Regions from separate parts of the Planococcus sp. 11815 genome, predicted to be linked through region 2. Evidence: a T-box and tRNA genes for the amino acid it is inferred to sense, from the RefSeq annotation. Region 2 holds a T-box; the other holds one or more tRNA genes.
What was found. A T-box is a leader RNA that pairs with one kind of tRNA and senses whether it is charged. The one in region 2 lies ahead of tyrS (tyrosine--tRNA ligase), so its partner is inferred to be a tRNA-Tyr.
Positions count from the first base shown of each region.

Region 1: it has a tRNA-Tyr gene. The T-box ahead of tyrS (tyrosine--tRNA ligase) is inferred to sense a tRNA for this amino acid. The anticodon was not compared.

Region 1 covers NZ_CP096991.1:1,051,005-1,066,410, forward strand. Annotated here, with positions in the region: rRNA gene M1Q06_RS05290 (23S ribosomal RNA) at 1-1,699, shown strand, start outside; rRNA gene rrf (5S ribosomal RNA) at 1,827-1,942, shown strand; tRNA gene M1Q06_RS05300 (tRNA-Asn) at 1,953-2,027, shown strand; tRNA gene M1Q06_RS05305 (tRNA-Ser) at 2,033-2,122, shown strand; tRNA gene M1Q06_RS05310 (tRNA-Glu) at 2,144-2,218, shown strand; tRNA gene M1Q06_RS05315 (tRNA-Val) at 2,225-2,300, shown strand; tRNA gene M1Q06_RS05320 (tRNA-Met) at 2,343-2,419, shown strand; tRNA gene M1Q06_RS05325 (tRNA-Asp) at 2,423-2,498, shown strand; tRNA gene M1Q06_RS05330 (tRNA-Phe) at 2,516-2,591, shown strand; tRNA gene M1Q06_RS05335 (tRNA-Thr) at 2,606-2,681, shown strand; tRNA gene M1Q06_RS05340 (tRNA-Tyr) at 2,685-2,768, shown strand; tRNA gene M1Q06_RS05345 (tRNA-Trp) at 2,775-2,848, shown strand; tRNA gene M1Q06_RS05350 (tRNA-His) at 2,869-2,944, shown strand; tRNA gene M1Q06_RS05355 (tRNA-His) at 2,986-3,061, shown strand; tRNA gene M1Q06_RS05360 (tRNA-Gln) at 3,069-3,140, shown strand; tRNA gene M1Q06_RS05365 (tRNA-Gly) at 3,146-3,220, shown strand; tRNA gene M1Q06_RS05370 (tRNA-Cys) at 3,228-3,301, shown strand; tRNA gene M1Q06_RS05375 (tRNA-Leu) at 3,311-3,394, shown strand; tRNA gene M1Q06_RS05380 (tRNA-Leu) at 3,609-3,692, shown strand; gene M1Q06_RS05385 (cation-transporting P-type ATPase) at 4,050-6,710, shown strand; gene M1Q06_RS05390 (C45 family autoproteolytic acyltransferase/hydolase) at 6,739-7,788, shown strand; gene M1Q06_RS05395 (C45 family autoproteolytic acyltransferase/hydolase) at 7,814-8,884, opposite strand; gene M1Q06_RS05400 (B3/B4 domain-containing protein) at 8,977-9,639, opposite strand; gene queG (tRNA epoxyqueuosine(34) reductase QueG) at 9,705-10,850, shown strand; gene trmL (tRNA (uridine(34)/cytosine(34)/5-carboxymethylaminomethyluridine(34)-2'-O)-methyltransferase TrmL) at 10,861-11,334, shown strand; gene M1Q06_RS05415 (hypothetical protein) at 11,656-11,964, shown strand; gene M1Q06_RS05420 (NCS2 family permease) at 12,092-13,393, opposite strand; gene M1Q06_RS05425 (aldo/keto reductase) at 13,813-14,643, shown strand; gene M1Q06_RS05430 (RluA family pseudouridine synthase) at 14,680-15,406, opposite strand, start outside.
Region 2 covers NZ_CP096991.1:3,140,454-3,155,859, reverse strand. Annotated here, with positions in the region: gene M1Q06_RS15850 (chromate transporter) at 1-346, shown strand, start outside; gene M1Q06_RS15845 (chromate transporter) at 343-882, shown strand; gene M1Q06_RS15840 (FusB/FusC family EF-G-binding protein) at 977-1,657, shown strand; gene M1Q06_RS15835 (hypothetical protein) at 1,670-1,957, shown strand; gene M1Q06_RS15830 (fumarylacetoacetate hydrolase family protein) at 2,061-2,951, shown strand; gene M1Q06_RS15825 (SDR family NAD(P)-dependent oxidoreductase) at 2,994-3,743, opposite strand; gene M1Q06_RS15820 (DinB/UmuC family translesion DNA polymerase) at 3,916-5,172, shown strand; gene M1Q06_RS15815 (GTP-binding protein) at 5,319-6,437, shown strand; gene rpmG (50S ribosomal protein L33) at 6,453-6,602, shown strand; gene rpsN (30S ribosomal protein S14) at 6,642-6,911, shown strand; gene M1Q06_RS15800 (hypothetical protein) at 6,934-7,287, shown strand; gene M1Q06_RS15795 (hypothetical protein) at 7,415-7,657, shown strand; gene M1Q06_RS15790 (hypothetical protein) at 7,695-7,946, shown strand; gene M1Q06_RS15785 (NUDIX domain-containing protein) at 7,936-8,349, shown strand; gene M1Q06_RS15780 (Type 1 glutamine amidotransferase-like domain-containing protein) at 8,376-9,074, shown strand; gene aldA (aldehyde dehydrogenase) at 9,174-10,613, shown strand; gene tyrS (tyrosine--tRNA ligase) at 10,951-12,165, opposite strand; T-box leader at 12,244-12,485, opposite strand; gene M1Q06_RS15765 (DHA2 family efflux MFS transporter permease subunit) at 12,604-14,070, opposite strand; gene M1Q06_RS15760 (TetR/AcrR family transcriptional regulator) at 14,104-14,679, opposite strand; gene M1Q06_RS15755 (YhdH/YhfP family quinone oxidoreductase) at 14,848-15,406, shown strand, end outside.

The DNA.
Region 1 (15,406 bases), 1.2 Mb from region 2:
AGGAGAGCGTTCTAAGGGCGTTGAAGTCAGACCGGAAGGACTGGTGGAGCGCTTAGAAGTGAGAATGCCGGTATGAGTAACGAAAGACGGGTGAGAATCCCGTCCACCGAATGCCTAAGGTTTCCTGAGGAAGGCTCGTCCGCTCAGGGTTAGTCGGGACCTAAGTCGAGGCCGATAGGCGTAGACGATGGACAACAGGTTGATATTCCTGTACCACCTCCCCGCCGTTTGAGTAATGGGGGGACGCAGAAGGATAGGGTGAGCGTGCCGTTGGTTGTGCACGTCCAAGTTGTGAGATGAGAAACGAGGCAAATCCCGTTTCTATGTACATCAAGCAGTGATGGCAAGAGGTTTAACCTCAGAGTCCCTGATTTCACACTGCCAAGAAAAGCCTCTAGCGAGGCGGGAGGTGCCCGTACCGCAAACCGACACAGGTAGGCGAGAAGAGAATTCTAAGGTGAGCGAGTGAACTCTCGTTAAGGAACTCGGCAAAATGACCCCGTAACTTCGGGAGAAGGGGTGCTCTGGTAGGGTGAATAGCCCGAGAGAGCCGCAGTGAATAGGCCCAGGCGACTGTTTAGCAAAAACACAGGTCTCTGCAAAACCGTAAGGTGACGTATAGGGGCTGACGCCTGCCCGGTGCTGGAAGGTTAAGGGGAGTGCTTAGCGCAAGCGAAGGTGCGAACCGAAGCCCCAGTAAACGGCGGCCGTAACTATAACGGTCCTAAGGTAGCGAAATTCCTTGTCGGGTAAGTTCCGACCCGCACGAAAGGCGTAACGATCTGGGCACTGTCTCAACGAGAGACTCGGTGAAATTATAGTACCTGTGAAGATGCAGGTTACCCGCGACAGGACGGAAAGACCCCGTGGAGCTTTACTGTAGCCTGATATTGAATTTTGGTGCAACTTGTACAGGATAGGTAGGAGCCAGAGAACCCGGAGCGCCAGCTTCGGGGGAGGCGTCGGTGGGATACTACCCTGGTTGTATTGAACTTCTAACCCACAAGCCTTAGCGGCTTGGGAGACAGTGTCAGGCGGGCAGTTTGACTGGGGCGGTCGCCTCCTAAAGAGTAACGGAGGCGCTCAAAGGTTCCCTCAGAATGGTTGGAAATCATTCGCAGAGTGTAAAGGCACAAGGGAGCTTGACTGCGAGACGGACAGGTCGAGCAGGGTCGAAAGACGGACTTAGTGATCCGGTGGTTCCGCATGGAAGGGCCATCGCTCAACGGATAAAAGCTACCCCGGGGATAACAGGCTTATCTCCCCCAAGAGTCCACATCGACGGGGAGGTTTGGCACCTCGATGTCGGCTCATCGCATCCTGGGGCTGTAGTCGGTCCCAAGGGTTGGGCTGTTCGCCCATTAAAGCGGTACGCGAGCTGGGTTCAGAACGTCGTGAGACAGTTCGGTCCCTATCCGTCGCGGGCGCAGGAAATTTGAGAGGAGCTGTCCTTAGTACGAGAGGACCGGGATGGACACACCGCTGGTGTACCAGTTGTTCTGCCAAGAGCATCGCTGGGTAGCTATGTGTGGCCGGGATAAGTGCTGAAAGCATCTAAGCACGAAGCCCCCCTCAAGATGAGATTTCCCATTGCGCAAGCAAGTAAGATCCCTCAAAGACGATGAGGTAGATAGGTTCGGGGTGGAAGCGTGGTGACACGTGCAGCTGACGAATACTAATCGATCGAGGACTTAACCAACAAACTGAACATGCGTTTCCAATGTCGATTTATCCAGTTTTGAAAGAATAAGATATTATTTTTAAAAAAATACTTGAAATAATCGGTATTATTGATATAATAAATCTTGTCTTTCAAATTAATACAGTCTAGTGATGATGGCAAAGAGGTCACACCCGTTCCCATCCCGAACACGGAAGTTAAGCTCTTTTGCGCCGATGGTAGTTGGGGGTTTCCCCCTGCGAGAGTAGGACGTCGCTAGTCTGGTTATTATTCCGAAGTAGCTCAGTGGTAGAGCACCGCACTGTTAATGCGATGGTCGTAGGTTCGAGTCCTACCTTCGGAGCCAATTATGGAGAGCTGTCCGAGTGGCCGAAGGAGCATGATTGGAAATCATGTAGGCGGGCAACCGTCTCAAGGGTTCGAATCCCTTGCTCTCCGCCAGTATCTTAAGCTCAAAATAAAGGCCCCTTGGTCAAGCGGTTAAGACACCGCCCTTTCACGGCGGTAACACGGGTTCGAATCCCGTAGGGGTCACCATTCAATGGAGGATTAGCTCAGCTGGGAGAGCATCTGCCTTACAAGCAGAGGGTCGGCGGTTCGATCCCGTCATCCTCCACCATTTCTTTCATGCATATAAAATAGAAGGAAACTTTAATATTATCGCGGGGTGGAGCAGTTCGGTAGCTCGTTGGGCTCATAACCCAAAGGTCGCAGGTTCAAATCCTGCCCCCGCAACCAAATGGTCCCGTGGTGTAGCGGTTAACATGCCTGCCTGTCACGCAGGAGATCGCCGGTTCGATCCCGGTCGGGACCGCCATTTTTATTAATTAATATGGGTCAGTAGCTCAGTCGGTAGAGCATTAGATTGAAGCTCTAAGTGTCGGCGGTTCGATTCCGTCCTGACCCACCATATTTTTTCTCCATGCCGGAGTAGCTCAACTGGTAGAGCAACTGACTTGTAATCAGTAGGTTGAGGGTTCAAGTCCTTTCTCCGGCACCATTAGGTGGGGTAGCGAAGTGGCTAAACGCGGCGGACTGTAAATCCGCTCCTTCGGGTTCGGCAGTTCGAATCTGCCCCCCACCACCAGTTTTTAGGGGCATAGTTTAACGGTAGAACAGAGGTCTCCAAAACCTCCGATGTGGGTTCGATTCCTACTGCCCCTGCCATTTTTTTAAATATTATGTTGGCGGTCGTGGCGAAGTGGTTAACGCACCGGATTGTGATTCCGGCACTCGGGGGTTCAATTCCCCTCGTCCGCCCCATGTTTTCTTGAAATTTTAATATCATACATAATAATAGCGTGGCGGTCGTGGCGAAGTGGTTAACGCACCGGATTGTGATTCCGGCACTCGGGGGTTCAATTCCCCTCGTCCGCCCCAGTATTATTGGGGTATAGCCAAGCGGTAAGGCAACGGGTTTTGATCCCGTCATGCCCTGGTTCGAATCCAGGTACCCCAGCTTTAGCGGAAGTAGTTCAGTGGTAGAACGCCACCTTGCCAAGGTGGAGGTCGCGGGTTCGACCCCCGTCTTCCGCTCCATTATCTAGGCGGCATAGCCAAGCGGTAAGGCATGGGTCTGCAACACCCTTACCACCGGTTCGAGTCCGGTTGCCGCCTCCAAACTATTTTGCCGGCGTGGCGGAATTGGCAGACGCGCGGGACTCAAAATCCCGTTCCTTCACGGGAGTGTCGGTTCGACCCCGACCGCCGGTATCAAATGATCATCACTCTGCCAAGTGATGAAAGCTTAAAACTCTGACTTTTATAGTCAGAGTTTTTTTCTTTATTTATACGAATGATTTGCAGTTGTATACAGCAAAGATTTTTTTAAAAAAATAGCTAATAACCCCTTGCAAAATAATCGGTTTACTAATATAATAATAAATGTTCCTGAAAGCAATGAATAATTGTTTCTGGATTCAATTTTGCCGGCGTGGCGGAATTGGCAGACGCGCGGGACTCAAAATCCCGTTCCTTCACGGGAGTGTCGGTTCGACCCCGACCGCCGGTATCATTTTCATTGCTCTGCCAAGCAATGTATTGAAAAGCCCTAACTTCAGTTAGGGCTTTTTTCTTTGTCTTAATTTGGTAACAAGAGTAGCACTATTATTAGAAAAACCACTAATGGAAAACTAGCTGAGGAGTAGCCTGTTATCGAACGAGACGGACGTGGCCGATGCGGTAAGTTGGAAGGGTAGTGATGGAAACATCTTAGGGGATCGGCTCTCTACACCGGTATTTTGAAAAAGACAGCTTCCTTTGAAGACTGTCTTTTTTACGTGTATTGGAATATATAATAGGATGCGGTAGGAGAATGGAGGCTGCGTGTTATAATAATCAAAATTACGATCTTGGCGGGGGTGGCAAGGTGGTTACAGAACAAGGATTTGATCAAGAGTTTACGACTATACTTGATAACCATGAAGTTCTGTTAAAAGAAGGGTTGAGTGAAGTTGAAGTTGTAGAGAGGTTAAAGATTTTTGGCGCCAATGAATTGCCTCAAGGAAAGCGAGAACCTGGAGTTATAAAGTTTTTTAAGCATTTTCATGATGTGCTGATCTATGTATTGTTGGCAGCGGCAGTTATTACAGTCGTACTTGGACATTATATTGATACAAGTGTCATTTTAGCTGTAGTTGTCATCAATGCGGCAATTGGCTATATTCAACAGAGTAAAGCTGAGAAAGCATTGGATAGTATACGTGAAATGCTTTCATTTAAAGCTGGAGTGCTGCGAGAGGGCAAACGAAAAGATATTCTGGCGGCTGATTTGGTGCCTGGGGATCTTGTTTATTTAAGGGCGGGTGATAAGGTGCCCGCAGATATACGGCTTGTAGAAGCGTCGAATCTTCAGGTGGAGGAGTCCTCTTTGACTGGTGAATCAGATGCAGTAAATAAACAGACTGAGAGGCTATCGAGCGATACGGTGCTTGGGGATCGTTCTAATATGGCATTTGCAGGAACTGCTGTTGCAGCCGGATCAGGGTTTGGGGTTGTCATTGCAACAGGAGGGGATACTGAACTCGGAAAAATCAGCAGCGCGATGGAATCGGTCGAGAAATTACAGACACCCTTATTAAAGCAGACCGCTCAATTCGGAAAAGTGATATCAGTGATTATTGTACTGAGTGCAATCGGCATGTTTTTCATTGGTTATTGGGTCCATGACTATGCCACAGCTGAGCTATTATTGGCAATCATCGGCTTGACCGTAGCCGCCATTCCAGAAGGGTTGCCAGCGGTATTATCCATTATTTTAGCTTTGGGTGTCCAAACGATGGCTGGGAAGAATGCTATTGTACGGAACTTGCCATCAGTCGAAACTTTAGGGGCCGTTACGGTAATATGCTCAGACAAAACAGGGACTTTGACGAAAAATGAAATGACGGCGACTTCTGTTATTCTGGCAGATGAAGAAATCAATGTTAGTGGGGTCGGTTATTCACCCGAAGGAATGTTAAAGAAAAACGGAGATGGCATTCGTTTAGCTGATCATCCTCGCTTGGCAAAGTTTTTAGCCTGTGTGAAAACAGTTAATGATGCGCATTTGTTCAAAGGGAAAAAAGGGAAATGGTCAATCAGTGGAGGTGCGACGGAAGGCTGCCTGTTGACGCTTGCAGAGAAAGCGGATGACGAAGTAGAGAAGTTGCCAGTGATTATGAAGATTCCGTTTGATTCTTCTTATAAATACATGGCTGCTTTGGTTGAAGATCGGGGAACTAAATGGATTTATGCAAAGGGGGCCCCTGAAAAGCTACTGGATATAATACAAAGCGAAGAGAGGGATGAATGGGAGGCGAAGATAGCCTCACATGCAAAACGCGGAGAACGCCTTTTAGGAGCTGCTGTTAAGCAAGTCGATTACACAGTGGAAGTCATAAATCACGAAGATATGAAGTGCGGGTTTGAGTTTCTAGGCATGGCTGGCATCATTGATCCTCCGCGGGAAGAAGTGATCGATTCAATTGTACAATGCAAGAAAGCCGGAATTCGTGTCAAGATGATCACTGGAGACCATAAAGACACCGCTGTGGCGATTGGAGCCAAGCTTGGAATCGGTGATGGGGCCAAGGCGCTTGAAGGCAGGGAATTGGATGGTTTAAACGCACAACAGTTAGAGGCTGCAGCCATGGAATATGACATTTTCGCGCGTACCAGCCCGACAAATAAATTGCAATTGGTTGAAGCTCTTCAAGCCAAGGGGCAAGTGTGTGCAATGACCGGTGATGGGGTCAATGATGCACCGGCTTTGAAACGAGCTGATATCGGCATTGCGATGGGAATCAAAGGAACAGAAGTATCAAAAGAAGCGGCAGAGATGGTGCTGGTTGATGATAATTTCAGCACGATTGTCAATGCAGTGAAGGAAGGGCGGCGCGTCTATGACAATTTGAAAAAGACCATCCTGTTCATATTGCCGACAAACGTATCCGAAGGGCTGCTCATTTTTATCAGCATTCTATTTGGCACTACGATTCCGCTCACTGCTGTGCAGATTTTGTGGGTCAACATGATTACCGCTGTGACGATTTCCTTGGCGATTGCATTTGAGAAGCTCGAGCCTGGTACGATGGAGCGGCCACCTAGGAAAGCCAATAGCCCGTTGCTCAGTGGCTATTATGTTTTCCGCATCGCTTTTGCATCGGCGATTATCGGAGGGGGCATTTTATGGATGAACAGCATGCTGGAAGCTAGAGATTATGACCAAGGCATCTTGCAGACCATGACTTTACAAGCCCTGGTCATTTCACAGCTATTTTATTTATTCAATTGCCGGAGTGAGCGGCGTTTTGCACTGAATCGTGATTTCTTTTCCAATAAAGCGGCTTTAATTGTCTCGGCCATATTAATCTTAGTGCAGCTATCGGTGACGTATGTGCCGTTTATGAATACGCTGCTTGGCACGGAACCGATCGGGCTCAGGTATTGGATTTGGCCATTGCTGATCGGGATGAGCGTCTTTATTATTGTGGAGCTTGAAAAATGGGTGGTGCGCTTGATGAGCAGAAATTCAAAACTTGTGAAATAATTATTAAAGCGGGAATGAAGGAGGAGTTATGAGACAGATACATAGTGAAGTCGTCGAATTCAGAGGAAGCCATTATGATTATGGAATGATGCAAGGAAATGCGCTTAAAGAATCGATTACGCTGCACAATCGCCGCGGGCAATGGAAGAGTAAGAGGCCACGTTTTGTCATCGATCCGGCAGAAGCGCAAGCTGCGTTCAACGAATACGCCCCGAAATTATGGGAGGAGTTGAAAGGCCTTGAAGATAGCCTCAAGCTGCCGATTGATGAGGTGCTTCGTGATTTTGGCGGTTACCGTATCGATGCGCCGCCGTCGGGCTGTTCAATCGTCAGCGGCGAAGACTTTTTGGTGCGCAATTATGACTTTCATCCACAGACCTATGAAGGCAGGTTCTGCTTGTTTCAACCTGAGGAAGGAAATGCCATCATTGGTCCGAGCCAGCGCATTTTGGGGCGTATGGATGGGATGAACGAGCATGGCTTGGTGATGGGCTATAATTTTATGCACCGGAAAAACCCGGGTGATGGCTTTGTCTGTTATATGATCGGGCGCATCATTCTCGAGAGCTGCGCGACTATCGATGAAGCTGTTGCTTTGGTCGAAGATATTCCGCATCGCGGGTCATTCAGCTACGTTGTGACCGATAAGAGCGGTGCCACAAAGGTTATGGAGGCAACGCCGCGTAAAGTGGTGGTGCGCGATGCAACGGCTTGTACGAATCATTTTGAAATCCAGCAGCATGAAAACCGCAATTATCTAAAGGATTCCTATGAACGCTTGTCAGTTATCGAACAGAATGCAGAAGATGCAGCGGAAGCGTATCGTGCTTATCGCTTGTTCAATGACACGGACCGCGGCTTGTTTTCGAATCTTTATAAGAGTTGGGCCGGAACAATCCATACATCTGTTTATTTACCGAAAGAGCAGGAAGTGTGGTTTGCGCTTGGGGGCGACCAGGAGCCCGAAGTATTTAAGTTTGGGGAATGGCTTGCAGGAAAGCCTGTCCGCAATACATCCGTCTATGGAAAGGTCGATACCGGCATCGGTTTCGCCCATACCGATGCTTTGTTTAAATAAAAAACGGCTGGAGCATATGAGTGCTCTAGCCGTTTTTTTGTTGCAATGAAGACAGGTCGTCAAGATACGGAAACGGGAAATGGGTGTCGATTTTCCCGTTGATGCGTTTTGCCAGCAAGCGCTCGCCTTGAAGCCATTTTTGGAAATCGAACATGAGCGGCAAGCGGTCAGGACCGATGGCGAAGCCGACTTCCAAGCTGTTTGGGAAATAGGAAGCTGTATGCAAAGTGCCGGAAGCCGTGCTGTATTTTGTTGAAAATACGCCCTGATCCGAGTCGTTCAATAATCGGAACGCTGCGTATGCGTCATTGGACGTTGTGGAATGCGTAAGAAGCGCTTCCTCGCGGCGTTTGGAATCGTCAATCTGGTAACGGTTTTCTTCCGATAACACTTCGAAATGGTTGGTCGAAACTGCCGCTTCCCGGACGATGACATTGCGCGGGGAAGTTTCGGCGACGACTGAACGTCCGCTCTTATCCAACAACACATAGCTGAACGACCGGCGGTGGGGCAATTCTTTCAATAAATCGACCGCTTCTTCGATCGATGCGCAATGCTCAAGGATCAGGCGCCCGATCATATTGCAGATAAACCCGTCCGCTGAATTGCGACGGTTGATGAAATTATAGCCCATTGCAAGCCCTTTTTCGTTTAGCCCGTCGGTTCGTCCGGTAATTTGCATGGACGGTCCGATGGATGCATAGCCCCCGTCAGTCGGCTCGTACAAGGCGAATCGGCCTTCATAGCCTTGCGGTGAGCTGTCATAGTTGCGGACAAGGAAGTCAGAACGGCTCAGGATCGAACAGCCGCTGCGTGTATATTCGATATAATAGCCGCCGAATTCTCGGAGGGCGTCGTAAAATGGCCATTTCAAGGCATCGGCTAAGCCTTCGATTTCTTCCCAAATGCGCGGGGCAAAGCGTTCGAGCATGTCGATGGCTTTTGTTTCGTCCACCAATAATTGCTTGCTATTCTCACTGCGCTGTATTTTTCGGTTCGGCAAAAGCAGTGAATCTCTCAACAATTCCCCTTGATGATAGCCGAAATCATAATGGCTGCCGCGGAATTGGATAACGTCGCTATGGACTTTCTTCATGTGGCATCCCTCTTTTTTATCTCAGTATCAAAAGAATACTAGAGTTTTGGGGAGAATAAAAAGAATATGCCTGAAGCGTATGCTTCAGGCAATTAAAGGACGTAGCTTATCGCTTCGCCGCCATTGATTCCGGTGAACATATTGCCGGCAGCGGTCAATAGCTGAAGGGCATTGTCGCGGTTCATGGACGGGCGGAGGTAAAACACGTGTACTGCGTCTGTTGTTTGCGGTGTCACAGCAGTGCGCTTTGAATCGACGTATGGGCTGCCGAAAGCGCCTTTTGCATCGCGTGTAACGATGATGTTATCGAGCGTATTGTCGCGGTTATTCAAACCTTCATAGCGGTCGTCAGGCTTGCCGAGGGCGATTTCGATATCGCCTTCAATTTGATCTGTATCGTACAAACCGAGTGGAATTTCGTACTGAAGCGATAGAAAACTGTTCATATCGATTGCTGAATTGACAGGGGCCAGATAGTTTTGCTTGCGCACACGGCGGTACAAGGCTTCCGCAGAAGGCCGGTAGCGGTTCGGATCGCTTCCGAGCGCTTTCCAGGCCAGCTTCCATTCGAGAAGGCCAGGGAAATCCGTCAATTCCTTATCGTCCATATCGAAGAACAATTGCTCCTGGAACAGTTGGAGGCGGCCTTTTAACATTTGAGGTGAATCCGAAACGGTGATATTGTTATAATGAATAATGCCGATTTTGAAATCAGGCACAATCTCTGTAATTTCAGGGTTTACGCGAAAGTCCACAGCAATCATCCTTTCCGTGAATAATAGCCTTATCTTACCATAAATTGGAGCAAGGAGTTATCGACATGAACTTGGATCAATTCCAACAACAACTGGTTGCGTATGCCGCGGAAATCGGGATTGATAAAATCGGCTTTGCTTCGGCCGAACCTTTTTTTAGTTTAAAGCATCGTTTGATCCGCCAGCAGCAATTGAATTTCCAGTCCGGTTTTGAGGAATCGGATGTGGAGAAACGCACGCGTCCGGAATTATTGATGGAAGAGCCTGTGAGCATCATTGCCATTGCGATTGCCTATCCTTCCAAAATGGAAGGGGCGACGCCTGGTGTCAAAGGGGCACGGCGTGGTATTTTCTCGCGTTCTTCCTGGGGCAAGGATTACCATGCGGCACTTCGGGACAGGCTGGCGCTGCTGGAATCTTTTATCGCCGCCCATTATCCGGAGGCGCGCATGAAATCAATGGTCGACACTGGCGAATTGTCAGACCGTGCCGTGGCAGAACGGGCCGGTATCGGGTGGAGTGCGAAAAATACCAATATCATCACGCCGGAGTTCGGGTCATATGTCTATTTGGGCGAGATGATCACCAACATCCCTTTTGAATACGACGAGCCGATGGAAGATCAATGCGGCGACTGCCGCTTATGTATCGATACGTGCCCGACCGGTGCGATTGTCGAGGGCGGGCAGCTCAATGCCCAGCGCTGCATTTCGTTTTTGACACAGACGAAAGGCTTCCTGCCGGATGAGTTCCGCTCGAAAATCGGCAACCGGATTTACGGCTGCGACACGTGCCAGACCGTGTGCCCGAAAAATAAGCGCAAGGCCAATCGCATCCATCCGGAATTCGATCCGGACCCGGAAATCGCCAAGCCTTTGCTCGAGCCGTTGTTGACCATTTCCAATCGGGAGTTCAAAGAGAAATTCGGCCATGTATCAGGTTCTTGGCGCGGCAAAAAGCCGATTCAGCGCAACGCCATTTTGGCACTTGCCCATTTCAAGGAGCAGCCGGCAGTGCCTGCATTGATCGAATTGATGAAGACGGATCCGCGCCCAGTCATCCGCGGCACGGCCGCTTGGGCGATTGGCCGCATCGGGACGGACGATGGAAGACAAGCGCTCGAATATGCACAGCAGCAAGAGAAAGATGAAGAGGTGCTGGCGGAGATCGCCAAAGGCCTGGCATTCTTTTCTGCAGAAACGAAAGGATAAGTGAAGAGATTTGGGAATACACATTGTGTTATATCAGCCATTAATTCCGGCGAATACCGGAAATATTGCACGCTCATGTGCGGGAACGGGCGTCAGCCTGCATTTGATCAAGCCGCTCGGATTTTCGACGGACGATAAAATGCTTAAACGGGCGGGGCTCGATTATTGGGAGCACGTGGACATCCATTACCACGATGGACTCGATGAGTTGTTTGCGGCCTATCCTGACGGCAAATACCATTACATCACCAAGTTTGGCACAAAGACATACAGCTCGTTCGATTTTTCGGATGCCGAGGAAGATTATTTCTTCGTCTTCGGTCAGGAAACAAAGGGCTTACCGAGGGAATTGATTGATGCCAACTTAGACCGCTGTTTGCGCATTCCGATGAATGAACATATCCGTTCACTCAATTTGTCGAACACGGCAGCGATCTTGATGTATGAAGCGCTGCGCCAACAGGATTTCCCGAATTTAAAATAAACGACAAAAAAGGACAGCGCGTGGGCGCTGTCCTTTTGCATTTCACATTATTGTCTTTTGTCTGTGCCTGGTTTGTCATCGTATCCAGCAGTGAAGATAGCTACCAAAAACGATACACAAATCCCCAAGATTAAGATCAAGTTCATGAATGACGACCTCCTTGAAATTTGCATCTGTGTTTAGTATAGCGTACCAAAGGGAAAAATGAAATATGGAACCCACTTGAAAATATGGACATTTTCCGTCCATCCGAAAAACCTGAAACTTTTTTGGATGTGATGCGTATATAGGGGTAGGAAGAAAAGGAAGGGATGAACTGATATGAAAATGAAGACATCCGTTGCACTGCTTTGGATTACGGGCCTTGCGGAGGCATTTCTGGCCATTCCGTTCATCGGAGGCGGATTTGTGATTTCTGCAGGCTATGCACCGCTCGGCATCATGTTCGTGCTGCACGCCATTACGTTGTTCTTTTGCTTTAAAGAATATTCACCGAAGTTCGGCTCGATTCTGGGGATCATTACAAGTGCACTCGCTTGGATTCCGTTGATCGGCTGGGCACTGCACTTATTGACAGCAATCGTGCTATTGCTCTCCGCAGCCATGTCCGGGCGTTCAGCTAGAGTCTAACAAGAAAAGCACCGAGAAATCGGTGTTTTTTTGTGGGCAAATGTAAAGACGATGAAAATTGGTTTGTAAGCGTCCCTTTCGATTAAGGTACAAAAAATCCCCTGCATAGAAAAATGCAGGGGATTTTTTAATGCGGTGCAATGAGAATCTGGATCGTGAACAGCACAGCAAAAATATAAAGGATCGGGTGGACGGATTTCCATTTGCCTTTGAAGATCTTCATGAGCGGGTAAGAGATAAACCCAAGTGCGATGCCGGTTGCGATGCTTGAGGTGAGCGGCATGGCCAGAACAATCAGGAACGCTGGGAACGCTTCATCGAATTGATCCCAGTCGATTTGCTTGACGGCGCCGATCATTAAGCTGCCGACAATGATGAGAGCGGGAGCGGTGATGGCGGCGACGCCGGAAAGCGAGCCGACGAGCGGCCCGAAAAAGGCAGCAGCGATGAACAGGATGGCGACGGTCAAAGTCGTGAGCCCTGTCCGTCCGCCTGCAGCGACGCCGGCGGAAGATTCGACATAAGCGCTGGTCGGGCTTGTGCCGACCATGGCGCCTGCACTGGCGGCGACAGAATCAGCGAGGAGCGCCTGGCGCACGCGCGGCATTTTATTGTCTTTCATGAGCCCTGCTTGTTTTGCGACACCGATCATCGTTCCAGTCGTGTCGAACAGCGTGACGAGCAGGAACGAGAACACGACGCCGTAGAGCCCGAATTCGGCGACGAGCAGGAACGCTTCGATGGGATTCCAGACGATGATGCCTTCCGGAAGCGACGGCAACTTCATGAAGCCTTCCGCAAATTTCAATTGCCCGGTGAAGAAGGCAATGATGCCCGTTGCGATCATGCCGAAGAAAATCCCGCCGTGAATGTTCAAGGACATGAAGATAAGCGTGATGGCGAGTCCTGCGAGCGTCAAAGCGACAGGCGGCGAAGTCAGGTCGCCAAGCCCCACGAGATTCGCTTCATTGGCGACGATCAATCCGCTAAGGCGCATGCCGATGAAGGCGATGAACAAGCCGATGCCTGCCGTGATGGCGTGTTTTAAGTTTTCTGGAATGGCTTCAATGAGGATTTTGCGCATTGAAGTCAAAGACAGTGCGACAAAGAGCAATCCGGAAACGAAAACTGCGGCAAAGGCAGTCGTATAATCAATGGCGCCGTCAGAAGCGAGCACCATGGAAGTGAAATATGCGTTAAGCCCCATGCCCGGCGCGATGGCAATCGGGTAATTGGCGAGCAATGCCATCCATAATGTACCGATGACTGCTGCAATGATGGTGGCGAGAAAAACCTGGTCGAACGGAACGCCGGCAGCACCTAAAATCACCGGGTTGACGATGACGATATATGCCATCGTCAGGAACGTTGTCATACCGGCTGTAATCTCGGTTCTGACGTCAGTTCCGTGTTCTTTTAACTGAAACATGGAATATCCTCCTTATAAACACGAACATTTTGAACAACACGTTTAATAATATTCGTTTTTAATATCGGATGCAAGAGCTTTTCTCAATCTAGTGGCGAATAGTCGAAATTCCTTTCGATAATTTCAAAGTGTTAAAGAAGTCTATTAACCAACTATGAATTAAAAAGGAATTATCTTTTCTTCATTCAAAAATCAAAGACTTATCTGAGTATCCGGAGAAGCGTTCGCTCGATTCCTGCGGGAAAAGCGGGTTTGAGAGACCCCGCAGGAACGAAGTGACGAGGAGGCTCGATTCCCGCCCGCGGAAAGCGAGCGATAAGCTTCGGGAAATACGGCCTCTTAACTTTTTCAACAAGCTGGAATAGTCGAAATTCCTGTCGACAATTTGTACAATGAAAAAGAACAGGAGGAGAATGTTTATGAATCTGACGATTGAATCAACAAAAACCTTACATAATGGAGTGGAAATGCCGCGTTTCGGCCTTGGCGTCTATAAGATGACCGATAAAGAAGCGGCGGTCGAAGCGATGGTAAAAGCAATCCAAACAGGCTACAAAGCGATCGATACAGCTACAGTGTATGACAATGAAGCAGAGGTCGGGGAAGCAATCCGCGCAGGCGGCGTGAAGCGTGAAGAACTGTTCATCACATCAAAAGTGTGGAACACCGACCAGGGCTACGACCAGACCTTGCGTGCATTCGAAGCTTCATTGAAACGGCTGGATATGGACTATCTGGATCTGTATTTGACGCATTGGGCAATTCCCGATACATTCGAGGAAACCTACCGTGCGATCGAGCGGCTATATGATGAAAAATTGATCCGTGCTGCCGGCGTCTCGAATCATCAGCAGCATCACCTGGAGAAGATCTTGGCCAAGGCCAATACGAAACCGATGGTCAACCAGATCGAGCTGCATCCGCAATTGACGCAGGAATCACTGCGCGAATTTTGTGCGGCACAAGACATTGCGGTCACTTCCTGGTCGCCACTTGCGAGAGGGCGTCTGCTCGAAGATCCGGTGCTGTCGGAAATCGGCGAAAAGCACGGGAAATCCATCGCGCAGACCATCATTCGCTGGCATCTCCAGAATGACCTGATTGTCATCCCGAAATCGGTGACGCCGTCGCGCATCGTTGAAAATGCCGATGTTTTTGATTTTGAATTAAGTGAGGAAGAACTGAAACAGATTTCAGCGCTCAACCAGGATTGGCGGAGCGGAACCCATCCGGACGAAATCAAAGTTTAATAAAAAAGGCCAGCGAATCCATTCGCTGGCCTTTGGTTATTGTTTTGCTTCGATATCGATTTGCTGCCCGGTGAACGGGTGTTTAAACGCGATGCGGAAAGCATGCAGGAAGTATTCGCCGTCTTCAGTCGGCGGCCCTCCGTACAATTCATCGCCGATGATCGGGTGCTTGACGTGCGACAAATGCGCGCGGATTTGATGCGTACGCCCAGTCTCCAAAGTTAAGTGAAGCAGCGAGCGGCCATCTGCGCGGTTGATGACCTGGTAATGGGTGACGGCGCTTTGCCCGTTCGGCGAAACGCGGCGTCGCGTCGCGTGATGGCGGTCGCGGCCTAGCGGGAAGTCGAGCGTTCCGGATTGCCCGCGAACGAGGCCTTTAACGAGTGCTTCGTATTCACGCTGCACAAGCTTTTGTTCAACCATTCGGTCCATGACGTTTTTGGCGATCGGGTGTTTGGCCAATAGCAACACGCCGGAAGTGCCTTGGTCAAGCCGGTGGATATGTTCGATATACGAACCGCCGGATTGCTGGACGTAAGCCATCAAGCCGTTGATGAACGTATCATCCTGGTGGTTATCGTTCGGGTGTGTTGCGAGCCCTTTCGGTTTATTGGCGATGATGAAGTGCTCGTCTTCAAATAAAATCTCAGGTTCGATCGATGGGTTTGGCTGGTACGGCGACTCAGCTTGGGGAATCGTAACAGTCAATTGCGTCCCTTTGTCGAGCGGTTCCTGCCAGCGGGGTTCTGTACCGTCTTCGAGA
Region 2 (15,406 bases):
TGTGGCGGGGCTTCGCGGCTGCTTGATTGCGCTCGCCGCTTCTGTTATACCGACCGTCGTCTTGATGATCCTGCTGCTCGGCATCCTGCAAAACTATAAAGACGTGCCGTGGGTTGCGAATATGTCGAATGCGGTCGTTCCGGTCGTAGCTGTCATGCTCGGTGTCCTGACCTGGAATTTCGTCCAGCAATCCGAGAAGGCGCTTGGCTGGAGTAAAGCTATTTTATTGATCGTTGTCTCCGTCATTTTGCTCGAAGTGATCGGCATCCATCCGGCATTTCTCATCGCCGCCCTCATTCTTTTGGTCCTCGTGCCATTCATTAAAAGGACGGTGAAGAGAACATGATTTACTGGCAGATTTTCCTGGCGTTTTTCATTCCCGGCATCGTCGGTTATGGCGGCGGGCCGGCATCGATCCCGCTTGTCGAAAAGGAAGTGGTCGACCGCTATGGCTGGATGGATACCCAGGAGTTCAGTGAAGTGCTGGCGCTCGGCAACTCCTTGCCCGGCCCAATCGCGACAAAAATGGCAGGTTATGTCGGCTATGCCGAAGGAGGGGTGCTCGGAGCGGTCGTCGGCCTGTTTGGCGCTGTTGCCCCTTCACTGATTTTGATGATTGCGCTGATGGCGATTCTCTTTAAATACAAAGATTCACGTGAAGTGAAAAACATATCCAAAGTCGTCAAGCCGGTCATCGCCGTATTAATCGGCGTCATGACGCTCGACTTCATCTTGACCTCAGAAGCGTCACTCGGCGGCATCCAGACCGCGATCTTGATGGTGGCAAGCTACCTGATGCTCGAGAAATGGAAACTGCATCCCGCATTGGTCATCGGGTTAGCGCTGCTTTACGGTGCTGTAACCGGAATTTTCATAGCTTAAAACAAGGCATCCTGACTTCAGGGTGCCTGTTCTGCGGTTGCGGACAAAATATGGTAAAATCACAGGAAAGTCATACCTTTCAAGGAGGCTAGCGATGGCTATCATCAAAGAATCGACAGATCGGACGAACGTGTCGGGCCAGCCCGAAGCGTTTATCCGCAACCATCAATATAATTTTATTAAAGAACAGGCCCTAGCGCTTGTGACGGCGCATGCCACAGCGAATGATACAGAAGTGTTGAGTGTTCTGCGCCATTTAAGCCATGAGAAAGTATTCGCTATGTTCCCGGCGTTAACGGAAGAGCAGAAGAATGTGTTGCGTCCGCTAACGATGGTGAAAGACACTGACGCTGCGGAAGAGTTTTTGTCGGGACTGCGCCCTTACTTGATTCCCTTTCCTACCGTCAATCTGGATAATTTGAAACGCTTGTTTCCAAAAGCGAAAAGGCTGAAAGGGCCGAATCTTGCAGCGATGGATTTCCACGCCTTGTCGTATTTGTCTTGGCAGGAAAACACCAACCGCTTTCTGGTGGCTGAACGCAACGGGCGCCTGCAAACCGTGAGCGGCCAGTTCGGCGCGAGCCGCAAGCAGGGCGTCTGTATGATTTGCCATAAACACAGTTCGGTCGGCTTATTCATGGCCAAGACCAAAGGCGCGAACATCGACAGCTACGTCAAGCACGGGCAGTACATCTGTGCAGATGAAACGTCGTGCAACGCCCGCATGACGACCGTTGACCGCCTTGAGAAATTTTTAGATCGGCTGGAACGGTAAATGGCAGAGGGCATGGATTGGGTATGGCTAATCGGATTGTCACTAGGGGCTGTTGGGGCGGTGTATTTATTGCTGAGCCAGCAAATCCAGGCAATGGAGGTGCGCATGAAGCATATGTCAAAACGCATTGAACAATTGGAAGCGGAAGTGACGTTGGAAGAACCTGCGATCAATGACGAGCTGCGGCGCTTGATCGCTGAAGGGCAGGAAATCCGCGCTATCAAAGCAGCGCGTGTCGCATTCGGCTATTCGCTCCTTGAAGCGAAACAATATATCGATGGATTAAAAGAGAATGATTGAAACTAACAGGCTTTCCTTTAGAAGGAAGGCCTGTTTTTCTATCTTTCGGCAGGGTTTTGGCCGGAAGAAACCGAAATAAAGGGAAAGGAAAGGGGGAGGTGTGATGCGCCTCGCGACAATCCAGTGGAACGGCACAGAAGAAGCGGCATTGGTCATGGAGGATGGCTTTTTGCCGCTGCGCAAACTCAACGAACATACGGCAGAGAATTGGCCGACTGATTTGTTTACGCTAATCCAAACAGGTGAACTCGAGCTCTTGAAAAGATGGCTGAGGGAAGAATTTGAACGCATGCCTGAAGGGGCGCTCGAAGCATCGCTCATGCCGTTTTCCGAAGGGGATTACGCGCCTTTATACCGCCATCCGCGAAAAATCTGGGGCATCGGGCTGAATTACGCCGAGCATGCGGCAGATTTGAAGGAAGTATCGCCCGACACCGAACCGGCGAGTTTCATGAAACCCGATACGACGATCATCGGGCAGGGAGAGGCAATCGAGCTGCCCAAGCAGTCTGACCGGGTGACGGCGGAAGCGGAACTCGGCATCATTATCGGGACGGAGTGCAAAAATGTCTTGAAAGAAGATGCGTTTGATGTAGTGGCGGGTTTCACGACAATTATCGATATGACCGCTGAAGACATTCTTGAGAAAAATCCGCGCTATTTGACGCGCGCGAAGAGCTTCGACACCTTCTTCAGTTTCGGGCCGGAACTCATGACGCCTGACGAAGTGGAGGCTGTGCTTGAACTAACGGTGGCGACCGTCAAGAACGGGGAAGTCCACCGGAAAAACAGCGTCTCGAATATGACGTTCCGGCCGCGGGATCTCATAGCGTTCCATTCGGAAGTGATGACGCTATTGCCTGGAGACATCATCTCGACCGGAACGCCGGGGGCAGTCGTCATCCGCGATGGCGATGTGGTCGAATGCCGCATCGATGGATTTAAGACTTTGCACAACCCGGTTGAAGATTTGAAATTGCCGAGCCGTGAATAAATAAAAGACGGACATCCCCGAATGGTGGGTGTCCGTCTTTTTCTATAATGCGGCCATGCCGCCATCCACGCGGTACTGGGCGCCTGAGATGAACGTGCTTTCATCGGAAGCGAGAAACAGCACCAGATTGGAAATATCTTCGGATTCGGCGTAGCGGCCGAGCGGAATCGTTTTCGACAAAGTTTTTTCGGTTGTACCGAGTCCTTCCTCGAGCGAGCGCATCATGCGTGAATTGACCGGCGACGGGTGGACCGAATTGACGCGGACTTGATGGCGCGCACTTTCGTAAGCTGCGGCTTTCGTCAAACCGACGACCGCGTGTTTCGATGTGATATATGGGCTGACGTTCGGTGAACCGCTAAGGCCCGACACCGACGACATATTAATGACACTCCCGGAGCCTTGCTTGTACATAATCGGCAGCACGTGCTTCATGCCGAGAAAGACGCCGCGCACATTGATGGCGATGACTTGATCGAAATCTTCCACCGTCTGCTCGGTGAGCGGAGCGACACGCCCTTCGATGCCTGCATTGTTGAAGAACACGTCGATCTTGCCGAACGCTTCGACCGCTTTGTCGACATAGTTTTTGACGTCTGCTTCTTTGGAAACATCGGCTTGGACAATTTCCACGCCGCTCCCCAGTTCTTGCTTCGTTTCTTGGAGCGTTTGTTCAGAAATATCGACGAGCACGATTTTTGCCCCTTCGTCCAAAAAACGTTTCGCCGTCACTTTGCCGATAGCGCCAGCGCCTCCGGTAATGACGGCCACTTTCCCTTCCAATCTTGCCATTCTGCCATTCCTCCCTTGAGTTGTTCTTTCCAGCTTTGCTCTTTAAGTTTACTGATTATCTCAAATTAGTTCAAAACATTCTGTCTTTTTAGGAATTCCTTTCTTTTGCCTCTTGCCGCTTTCTATCTTTTCCATTAAAATAAGAACAAACGTTCTATATAGGAGTGGCGTCATGAGAAAACAAACAGGAAAGCCCCGTTATATCGCCTGCATCGATATGCGCAGCTTCTACGCCAGCTGTTCAGCAGTCGAGCGCGGCCTTGATCCGATGGAAGCGTGCATCGCCATCGTCGGGAACCAGGAGCGAAAAGGCAGCGTCGTGCTCGCAGCCTCGCCGAAAATGAAAAAACGCTTCGGTGTCAAAACCGGCACACGGCTATTTGAAATTCCGGATCACCCGGATATCCTGCTCATTGAGCCGAGGATGCAGTTTTACTTGGAGATTTCGATGGCCATTACCGACCTGTTCGCCCAGTATGTCCCGAAAGAAGACATCCATGTCTACAGTGTGGATGAGAGTTTCATCGATTTGACGGGCATCATTCATGTGTATGGAACTCCGGAAAAAGCAGCCATCGACATGCAGGATTCGATCATGCGCCAGTTCGGCTTGCCGTCTGCAGTCGGCATCGGGCCGAATATGCTGCTGGCCAAGCTTGCACTCGACCTCGAAGGCAAGAAAAAAGGGCTCGCGCATTGGACGATGAAAGACGTGCCAAGAAAATTATGGCCAGTTTCCCCGCTCAGCAAAATGTGGGGCATCGGCAGCCGGATGGAGCGTAACCTCAATAATATGGGGATATTCACAGTCGGCGACTTGGCGAGGGCGGACGTCAAACGGCTAGAGGACCGCTTCGGGATCATGGGTCACCAACTGCACCAGCACGCGCGCGGCATCGATTATTCGGAGCTCGGGTCGTTGCTTATCGAAGGGCAGAAAAGCTTCGGGAAAGGCCAAATTCTTTACCGCGATTATGAAACGCGTGAAGATATCCTGACGATTGTGCTGGAAATGTGCGAAGACGTGGCGATGCGTACGCGGGAAGCGCGCATGGCCGGGCGCACGATCCATCTCGGCATGAGCTATAGCAAAACCTCATTCGGCGGTGGGTTCTCCCGCTCGCGTTCGATCGACGAAGCGACCAACGACACCTTGAAAATCTACGCCGTGTGCAAAGAACTGTTCCGGGAATTTTACACAGGCCAGCCCGTCCGGCAAATTTCGCTGTCCATCACCAATCTGGAAGACGAAACTTCAATGCAGCTAAGCTTGTTCGAAGCGGATAAATGGCAAAGGCGGCGCCTCGGCGCGGCGATGGATGCGATCAAGCGCAAGCACGGGCCGACCGCCATTTACCGGGGCGTTTCCGGTACAGACGCCGGCACGGCGATTGACCGCACGAAGCTGATCGGCGGGCATAAAAAATGAAGTGTTTGATATAAAGCAAGCCTTGCCAATATGGCAGGGCTTTTTATTCTGCTGAAAAAATACTTGCACAAATGATCAAAGCGCTTTAATATATAAAACGTAATCGTTACGATTTATTGATTGAAACAATAAGGGAGTTAGATCATATGGACAAGCGCATCCCCATTACTGTATTGAGCGGATACCTGGGCGCGGGCAAGACGACGCTATTGAATCATATCTTAACGAACCGCGAAGGCTTGAAAGTCGCAGTCATCGTCAACGACATGAGCGAAGTGAATATCGACAGCGCACTTGTCCAAAACGGCGGCTTTTCCCGCACAGAAGAAAAACTGGTCGAAATGCAAAATGGCTGTATTTGCTGCACATTGCGCGAAGACTTGATCGCGGAAGTCGAGAAGTTGGCGAGTGAGGGCGATGTCGATTATATTGTCATCGAATCGTCCGGCATTAGCGAGCCGGTTCCAGTCGCACAGACCTTCAGCTATATGGACGACGTGCTCGGGGTGGACCTGTCCGCCATGTGCCGGCTCGACACGATGGTGACAGTCGTCGACGGCCACGGCTTCTGGCGCGATTTCGCTTCCGGCGAAACTTTGCTCGACCGAAAAGAAGGGGCGACGGAATCCGATGAACGGGAAATTTCCGATTTGCTTATCGACCAGATCGAGTTTGCGGATGTGATCCTGTTGAATAAAACCGACCAACTCACAGACGACAAAGCGGACGAGCTGCATGGCGTTCTGCGGGCCTTAAATCCGTCTGCGAATATTCTGCGCACCGAACGTTCGCAAGTGCCACTCGGCGAAGTGCTCAACACAGGCCGGTTTGATTTGGACAAAGCGAGCCAAGGCGCCGGCTGGATCCAAGAGCTCAACGAAGAGCATGTGCCGGAAACGGAGGAATACGGGATCGCTTCATTCGTTTACCGCAGCGAAACCCCGTTTCACCCGGAGCGGTTGTTCCACTGGATCATGGACTGGCCGGTGGAAGTGGTCCGTGCCAAAGGATTTTTGCGCATCGCCACACGTGACGAGACGGCCATGTTATTATCGCAGGCAGGGCCTGCTGCGAGCCTTGAGACAGCAGGCGCGTGGGACGAGGCATACGGCGTGAAAATGACCGAGTTGGTGCTGATCGGCATCGAAATGGATCAACAAGATGTCATTCAATCATTGGATAACTGCTTGCTGACACAACAAGAAATGGCAGAAGACTGGAGCGGGTTTAACGATCCGCTGCCGCAAACAGCCATGACTCATTAAAAAGGAGGAACTAGCATGAGAGTGAACATTACACTGGCCTGCACAGAAACGGGCGACCGCAATTACTCGACGACCAAAAATAAGCGCAACAACCCGGAGCGCATCGAATTGAAAAAATATTGCCCGCGCTTGAAAAAAGTGACTTTGCACCGCGAAACCAAGTAATCTAGTAAAAATTATTGCATAATAGAGAGGAGCCTATCGATGGCCAAGAAATCAAAAGTAGCACGCGATAATAAACAACGTGAAATGGTGGCGCGCTATGCGGAACTTCGCAAAGAACTGAAAGCGCAAGGCGATCACGAAGCATTGGCGAAACTGCCGAAAGATTCGTCGCCGACCCGTTTGAAGAACCGTTGCGAAGTGACTGGACGCCCGCGCGGCTTCATGCGCAAATTCGGCATGTCCCGCATCGCATTCCGCGACCTTGCACATAAAGGGCAGATCCCCGGCGTCAAAAAATCAAGCTGGTAACACCATAAAGGAGGCGTGGGCAATGAATGACGGCATGATTGCCTATTTGCTGAAAAGCGAAGTGGCGAAACTGGGTGAGGAGCAGCGGCAATTATACCGCTTCATCATAGAACTGGAAGATGCGCTGGCTGAACAAGCGGATACCGTGGAGGAATTTCGCCGTTTGCTGGTGCTGCATTCGCCGTTCGAGCAGGCCGCTTACCGCTTTAACCGCTCGTTCAAAGAAGTTTCCGCCATGATGCAAAAAATTGAAGCAGAACTCGGCGATAAGATCGAAGCCCGCCAAGAACGCGCCAAATGGCTCGACTATACAGACCGTTTCGCTGGTGAAGCAGGACAGGAAGACAAGCAGGTTTTCCTGTTTATCAGCGAATGAACTTTATCTGAATACGTAAAAGCCGCCAGAAAATTTTCTGGCGGCTTTTTTTGTAGAGAAATTTTTGCCTTTTTATGAAATCTTTATTGGAAATGAGAGTAAAATAATGAAAGGAGTCGAGAAAAAAATGACACGCTGCACGAATTGCCGATATCGCTGGGAATCTAAAGAAAAGCATTGGTTGTATGAATTGAAGGATGGCTGCCCATGCCCGGATTGCGGAACTATCCAGTACATGAAAGTGGAAGATCATACATTTCGGGACATGCTGTTTTGGGGAACTTGGCTGGATTGCTTATGGGAAATGAAAGACCATCTGTTCATGAAGCTGAGCAGTGAAAACGAAGAAGCGCAATTAAAGAAACGGTGAGACTTTGTATATATAGAAGAAAATAGGATGGGAAAGGGTGAAGGACGTGGCACATTGCACGAATTGTGGAGTTAAATGGAAAGCGAAAGATATCTGGAAACTGGGCGTAGCAAAAGATGGCAAGAACTGCCCAGCGTGCAGCGCGAGGCAGTACGTATCGTTCAACAATGGCGGATTTTTGATGGGGCTCGGCTATGTGAGCGGAACGATCGGGCTGTTGCTCATCGTGCTGTTTCCGTATTACATCCGCTTGAGCAATCAAAAAGATAAAGAGCTATATGGGGAATAGAGGCTCGGTCGTACTTGTCGAAGAGAATAAGGTAGCGTTGATCAAACGCGTACACGCTGGTTCTGTATATTATGTGTTTCCGGGCGGCGGCATTCAACAACACGAAACGCCGGAAGCTGCAGCAAAAAGAGAAGCACTCGAGGAACTGGGCGTGCAAGTGGAAATCGAAGGGCTTTTCGCAACAATATACTATGAAGGCAATCAGTATTTTTTTATAGCGAAGAGAACCGGCGGCACTTTCGGCACGGGATTGGGAGAAGAGTACACAAACTTGGATCGACGTCGCGGGACGTACGAGCCGGTATGGGTCCAGCTGAGAGAGGCACATAAGCTGAATATAAAACCGCGGGAGGTCGCGGCGAAATTGCAGCAATTGGCTGCGAACGAACAACTCGATACATAAAAAGTGCAGAGGCAGGAGGAAACCCAATGAAACAGATTATCGCACTAGGCGGAGGCGGCTTCTCGATGGAGCCTGACAATCCACTCCTCGATTTATACATATTGGAGCAATCACCAAAAGAAACGCCGAAAATCTGCTTTATCCCAACAGCGAGCGGGGACGCGGACAGCTATATCGCACGCTTCTACGATTTCTTCGAACAGCAAAACTGCGAGCCGACGCATCTGTCGTTGTTCAAGCCGCCGGCACAAGATCTAGAGGAGTTTGTCTTGTCACAGGACATTTTGTATGTCGGCGGTGGCAATACGAAAAACTTGCTTGCGCTGTGGCGGGAATGGGGATTGGACCGGATCATTGAAAAAGCCTGGAATCAAGGAATTATCCTGGCGGGCATCAGTGCGGGATCGATTTGCTGGTTCGAACAAGGCGTCACCGATTCTTACGGCGATGAACTTCATCCATTGGACTGCTTAGGCTTTTTGCCCGGCAGCAATTGCCCCCATTACGATGGGGAATCGCACCGGCGTCCGACGTTTCAACGGCTGCTTAAGCAAGGGCAGATCAAGCCAGGGCTCGCCGCAGATGACGGCGTGGCGCTTCATTTTATCGGACAGGACTTGCATAGCGCTGTCAGTTCACGCCCTTACGCCAAGGCTTACCGTGTAGGCGAGGGGTATGAACACGAACTGGAAACCCGGTTTTTGGGGAAGCCCGACGTTACATGAAAGTTTAATTCTTGTCTAAGCATGTTAGTGCAGAAGGCCAAGTTTACCGGTAACCATAAAGGGAAAAACCTACTAATTGGAAAATTAGGAGGAGATCTTTTGCAAACTCACCAAATGTATGTGAACGGAGAATATATAAAGTCTACTGGAGATGAATGGATCGACATCATCAACCCGGCGACTGAGCAAGTGATTTCCAAGATCCCTAAAGGAACGGAAGAAGACGTAGATAAGGCAGTAGAAGCGGCGCATCAGGCACAACAGGCATGGGAATTGACGCCGAATATCGAACGCGGAAAAATCGTCCGCAAACTGGGCGATAAGATCGCTGAAAACCGCGATAAATTTATCGACTTATTGCAGGAAGAGCAAGGGAAAGACTATGAACTGGCAAGCGGTGAAGTCGACCTCGCGATTGATTACTTTCATTATATGTCCGAATGGGCACGACGTATCGAAGGGGAAATCGTCCCAAGCGACCGCCCGAATGAAAATATCTTAGTCTACAAAAAGCCGATCGGCGTCGTAGCAGGCATTATCCCTTGGAATTTCCCGGTATTCATCCTGGCACGGAAAGTCGCGACAGCGCTCGTCACTGGCTGCACAATCGTCATCAAACCGAGCCAGCAAACACCGAATACCGCCATGGAATTCACGAAAATCGTCGATGCGATGGAAGAAATTCCAAAAGGCGTCTACAATGTGGTAACCGGAACCGGTTCTGAGATTGGCAACGCAATGGCTTCGCATAAAAAAGTCCAAATGATCACGATGACAGGAAGCTTGCCAGCCGGCACGAAAGTAATGGAAGCGGCAGCGCAAAACATCACCAAGGTCAATCTCGAACTTGGCGGCAAAGCGCCAGCCATCGTCACACAGCATGCAGATTTGGACCTGGCCGCAAAAGCCATCACCACATCGAGACTCGCAAATGGCGGACAGGCGTGTACGAATGCGGAGCGCCTTTATGTCCATGAAAGCGTGGCAGAAGAGCTCAGCCAAAAACTTATCCAGGCATTTGAAGCGACCAAGCTTGGCGACCCGAGAGAAAGCAAAGACGTAACAATGGGGCCGCTGATTAGCCAGGACCGTTTGGAAACTGTCGAAGGCATGGTTAAAGATGCAGTGTCGCAAGGGGCGACCGTTGCGACAGGCGGGGAACGCGCGGATCTGGCCGGGTTCTTCTACAAGCCAACTATTTTAACGAACGTGACGCACGATTCCGATATCATGCGCGAAGAGATTTTCGGGCCGGTGCTTCCGATGACCACTTACAGCACTATTGAAGAAGCAATTGAAATGGCCAACGACACGGTTTACGGCTTGTCTTCTTCTATCTATACAGACGACCTGAACGAAGCAATGCGCGTCGTCAATGAAATGAAATTCGGCGAGACTTACGTCAACCGTGAAAACTTCGAAGCAGTGCAAGGCTATCACGCTGGCATGCGCCAATCCGGCCTCGGCGGTGCGGACGGCAAACACGGCATGGAAGACTTCCTTGCGACACAAGTTGTTTATATGCAGTATAAAAAATAAAGTAAAAAAGGGTCTGTCCCATACGTATATAAAATGAAGCAGCCGGAGAAAAAAGATTCTTTTTCTCCGGCTGTTTTAATTATGTCTGACTTTTTTATAATTTTTATTTTCATAACAGCTGATGGAAATGGAGGCGGCGAATAAATGAACTCAGTTCCACTTCGTTCATTTATTCGCGACGCATCTGCATTGCAGATGTGGGAGCAACGAAATTACATGGTGCCCTGGCAACTGGCAACGCGACGTCCTGTCGCGCCAGCTGCATGAGCTGTGGCCCCGAAAGCGTCCGTCGCAATGGACATCAGCTTTTACTTTCGGTCACTCTCCTTTTCTTTACTTATTTTTCAAAACGCACGAAGCGCTTTTTGCCGATTTGCAGGACGTCGCCGTTATGGACGACGGTGTCGAGTTCTTCGCGTGTCAGCTTGTCGCCATTGAATGATACGCCGTTTTGTTCGATGAGCCGGACAAATTCGCTTTTGCTGCGGACGAATCCGGATTCCACGAGCTGCGGGATGATTTCTTCGATGCGCTCCTGGCCGATTTCCACAAGCAGCGAAGGGATATTTTCCGGGATTTCGCGCTTCTGGAAAGCCGTCTCGAAGTAGCGTTTCGCTTCGTTCATCGCGTCTTCGCCGTGGTAGAGCCCCGTGATGATCTCTGCCAATTCCAATTTGATGTTGCGTGGATTTTCGCCGTCTTCAAGGCGGTCGAGGATGGATTCAACCGACAGCGGGTCTTCATCCGTCGCGAGTTCAAAGTATTTGAAGACCAGGGGATCCGGTATTTCCATCACTTTCTTGAACATGACCTCAGGCGCTTCGCTGACGCCGATGTAATTGCCGAGGCTTTTGCTCATCTTCTCCACACCGTCGAGCCCTTCGATCAGCGGCATGAAGATGCCAACTTGCTTTTCCTGGCCCATATGCTTTTGCAGCGTGCGCCCCATCAAAATATTGAAAGTCTGGTCGGTGCCGCCGATTTCGATGTCCGCTTTTAGTTCAACGGAATCGTAGGCTTGCATGAGCGGGTAGAAAAACTCATGGAGACCGATCGGCGACTGGCTTTGGTAGCGGTTCTGGAAATCGTCGCGTTCGAGCATGCGCGCGACCGACGTGCTGGCGGCAAGCTTCAAGACTTCCTCGAAATTCAGTTTCGACAGCCATTCGCTATTGAAGCGCACCGTGGTCTTCGTTTTGTCGAGCACTTTGAAGATCTGTTCATAGTAAGTTTCCGCATTCTCCCGGACCGCTTCGTCACTGAGCGCGGTCCGTCCTTTCGCTTTGCCGGAAGGATCGCCGATGCGCCCGGTGAAGTCGCCGATCAAAATGACCGCCTGGTGGCCGAGGTCCTGCAATTGCTTGATTTTGCGCAAAACTACTGCGTGGCCAAGGTGGATATCAGGTGCGGACGGATCGAGCCCAAGCTTGATGGTGAGCGGGCGCTGTTCATTGTATGAGCGTTCGAGCTTTTCGAGCAATTCGCCTTCCTCGATGATTTCGGCTGCTCCTTTTTCGATGATTTTCATTTGTTCAGCGGGTGTGAGTCGCATGCTAACATCTCCTTGTCTTGGAATAGTCATATCGCAAAATCTATAAGAATACAAAAAAGCGCCCTCTAGGGAAAAACCCTAAAGGACGCGGATATGCGTGTTACCACCTTAGTTCGGAAGCTGCTCGCACAGCTTCCCTTGGAAAGTACGGCCGAAGCGATACTTCTGCATGGATTACGGATGCAACTCCGGTGTAGCCTACTGAAGGTTCGGTACACAGCTCAAAGAGGTATTTCCCCAGACACCGCATGCGCCTCTCATCAACCGGCTGCTTTCTGTATGCTTCAGTCACAGGTACTCGTTCTTATCATCGCTTTTGATCTTATACTCCGAAATGCTCGGGCAAATCTTCGTTATGCAGATATTGTTTTTCATTATAACTGGAATAAAAAAGAAGTCAAATCCTAAATTGAAACCAGCTGAATCGATCGGTCATTTTTAAGTGTTTTCGACAACTTTTCTTTGAGGTGCTTCTTCTTTGGCCAGGTGGACGGATTTGATGAAGAAAGAAATCACCAAGCCGATCACAGCGAGCACCAAACCGAATGTAAAGGCATTTTGCACGCCGGCCGTCAGTGCTTCGGGAATAGCGGAAGCGCTGTTTGGATCGGATACAGTTTGCATATAGGTCGATTGTGTCGATGACATGATGGTAATGGCGACCGCTGTCCCGATGGCGCCTGATACTTGCTGAAGGGTGTTCATCAAAGCGGTGCCATCTGGATACAAGTCTTTTGGCAATTGATTCAACGCATTGGTTTGGGCAGGCATCATCACCAATGAAACCCCGACCATCAAAAGAGTATTCAAGACGACGATTGTGACTGCGGTCGTGGCGGTCGTGACGCCTGATAAGTTCCACAAGGTAATGATGATGATGGAAAATCCGGGAATGACCAATCCTCTCGGCCCGTATTTATCGTAAATCCGCCCGGTAATCGGTGACATCAATCCATTTAACACGCCGCCCGGCAGGAGGATGAGCCCGGCTGTGACAGCTGCCAAGCCAAGTCCCGTCTGCAAATACAGCGGCAGCAGAATAGCTGATGACAGGATGACCATGAACGCGATAAACACAGCCGCGAGCCCGAGTGTGAACATAGGGTATTTAAAGACGCGGAGGTTGATCATTGGCTGGTCCATTTTAAATTGCCGGATGGAGAACAAGAACAATGAGACAAATCCAACCGCAATAGATGCGATGACGATGAAGCTGCCCCAGCCGCTTTCCCCAGCGGTACTGAATCCATAGACAATCCCGCCAAACCCAAGGGAAGACAGCACGATGGAAGTGATGTCGATCTTAGGTTTTGTAATCACGCTGACGTTCTGCATGAACATGATGCCGAAAACTAGTGCAAACACTAGAAACGGAAGAGACACCCAGAAAATCCAATGCCAGCTTAAGTTTTCAATTAAAAATCCGGAAATCGTCGGCCCGATCGCCGGAGCGAACATGATCACCAAGCCCATCAATCCCATAATCGCCCCTCTGCGATGAATAGGGAAGATCAATAGAATCGTGTTGAACATGAGCGGCAAAAGCAAGCCGGTCCCGATTGCCTGGATGACACGAGCCACCATGAGAATGCTGAAGCTCGGCGCCAGTGCAGCGATCAAGGTGCCGGTCACTGAAAAGGCCAGCGCGGCAATGAATAGCTGTCTTGTGCTGAACCATTGCAGCAATAAGCCCGACACAGGGACCAGTATGCCGAGTGTCAGCAAGTATCCGGTCGTGAGCCATTGGATGGTGGACGACCCTACGCCGAATTGTTGGATTAAATCACCCAATGCCATATTGAGCGCAGTCTCACTGAACAATCCAATGAAGCCAGCGATTAAGAATGAAATTAAAATAGGGGTCGTTTTGATGGTTTCTTGTTGCTGTCCTGCTATTGTTGCCATATCTTTATCCATTCCTCTCTGAAAAGCCTGATTCTAATTCTCTCTTTTTGACAAGATGAAAGGAATTTGATCGGCGATGATTAAAAGCGATTCCTCGCTTTTGGTAGTAAGTGAAAGAAGAATGCCTCCCTCGATCGCGGCCAGAATGAAAACTCCGTAATCTTTAGCCTGCTTTTCACTGTATCCTGCTTCAAAAAACTTAGTGGAGTATAGTTCACTCCACTCTTCGAATGCCGTTTGGCACGCGGACCTGATCGGTTCATTGGTCGAATATTTTTCAGCCGCAATCGTTCCAATCGGAAACCCGACTTGTTCTGTCTCATCTTTCAATAGAGCGGCCAGCTGATGAATATGGTCTTGCACCGCTTTGACAGGATCGCCGATTTGTTCGAACGACTCTTCAATCCATGCCAAAACAATATCTTTGGTATGGTGAATGGCTTCGACAGCCAGCTCTTCTTTGCCATTAGGGAAATAATGGTACAAGGAGCCTTTAGGAATATTGATCTCTTTTAAAATATCGTTAAGACTGATCCCTTCGTAGCCGTGCAGGCGGAACAATCTGGAAGCAGCCTGGATCAACGCCACTTTCGTATTGGGTTTAGACATAATTCACCTCTTTAAACAATTAGACCGACCAGTCTAATATAATTGTTGAATAAATCATTGTCAAAGAATGGCTTCGCCCACAGCAGTAAAAAATAGTGCAAGAGGATCTCTCTAGATAATGCATGCTGCCACACTGAATCGGGAAGAGAAGAGCAAGGAGGGATTTTCATGGATTTATTTAAAGCGATTGTCATTAAACAGCAAGAAGATGAAGTGACCTACGGCGTGGAACAAATCAGTGAAGACCAATTATCGCAAGGAGACGTCTTGGTGAAAGTGGCGTATTCGTCAATCAATTACAAGGATATGCTCGCGGTGCAGAAAAAAGGCGGAGTCATCCGCGATTACCCGATGATTCCCGGAATCGATTTCAGCGGAACGGTTGTACATACAGCGGACGGGCGATTCCAGCAAGGCCAGGAAGTGATTGTCACAGGATTTGAAATGGGAATGAGCCACACCGGCGGGTTCTCTGAATATGCCCGCGTGCCGGCCGAGTGGATCGTGCCTTTGCCGGACGGCTTGAGCTTGAAAGACGCTATGGTGTTCGGGACGGCAGGATTCACGGCGGCATTGTCCATCCAAGCACTCGAACAAAACGGTATGGACCCAAAAAACAATCCGGAGCTATTGGTGACAGGATCGACTGGCGGCGTCGGAAGCGTCGCGCTGCAGATTCTATCCAAAATCGGCTACACCAATATCACGGCCTTGGTGCGCAAAGACC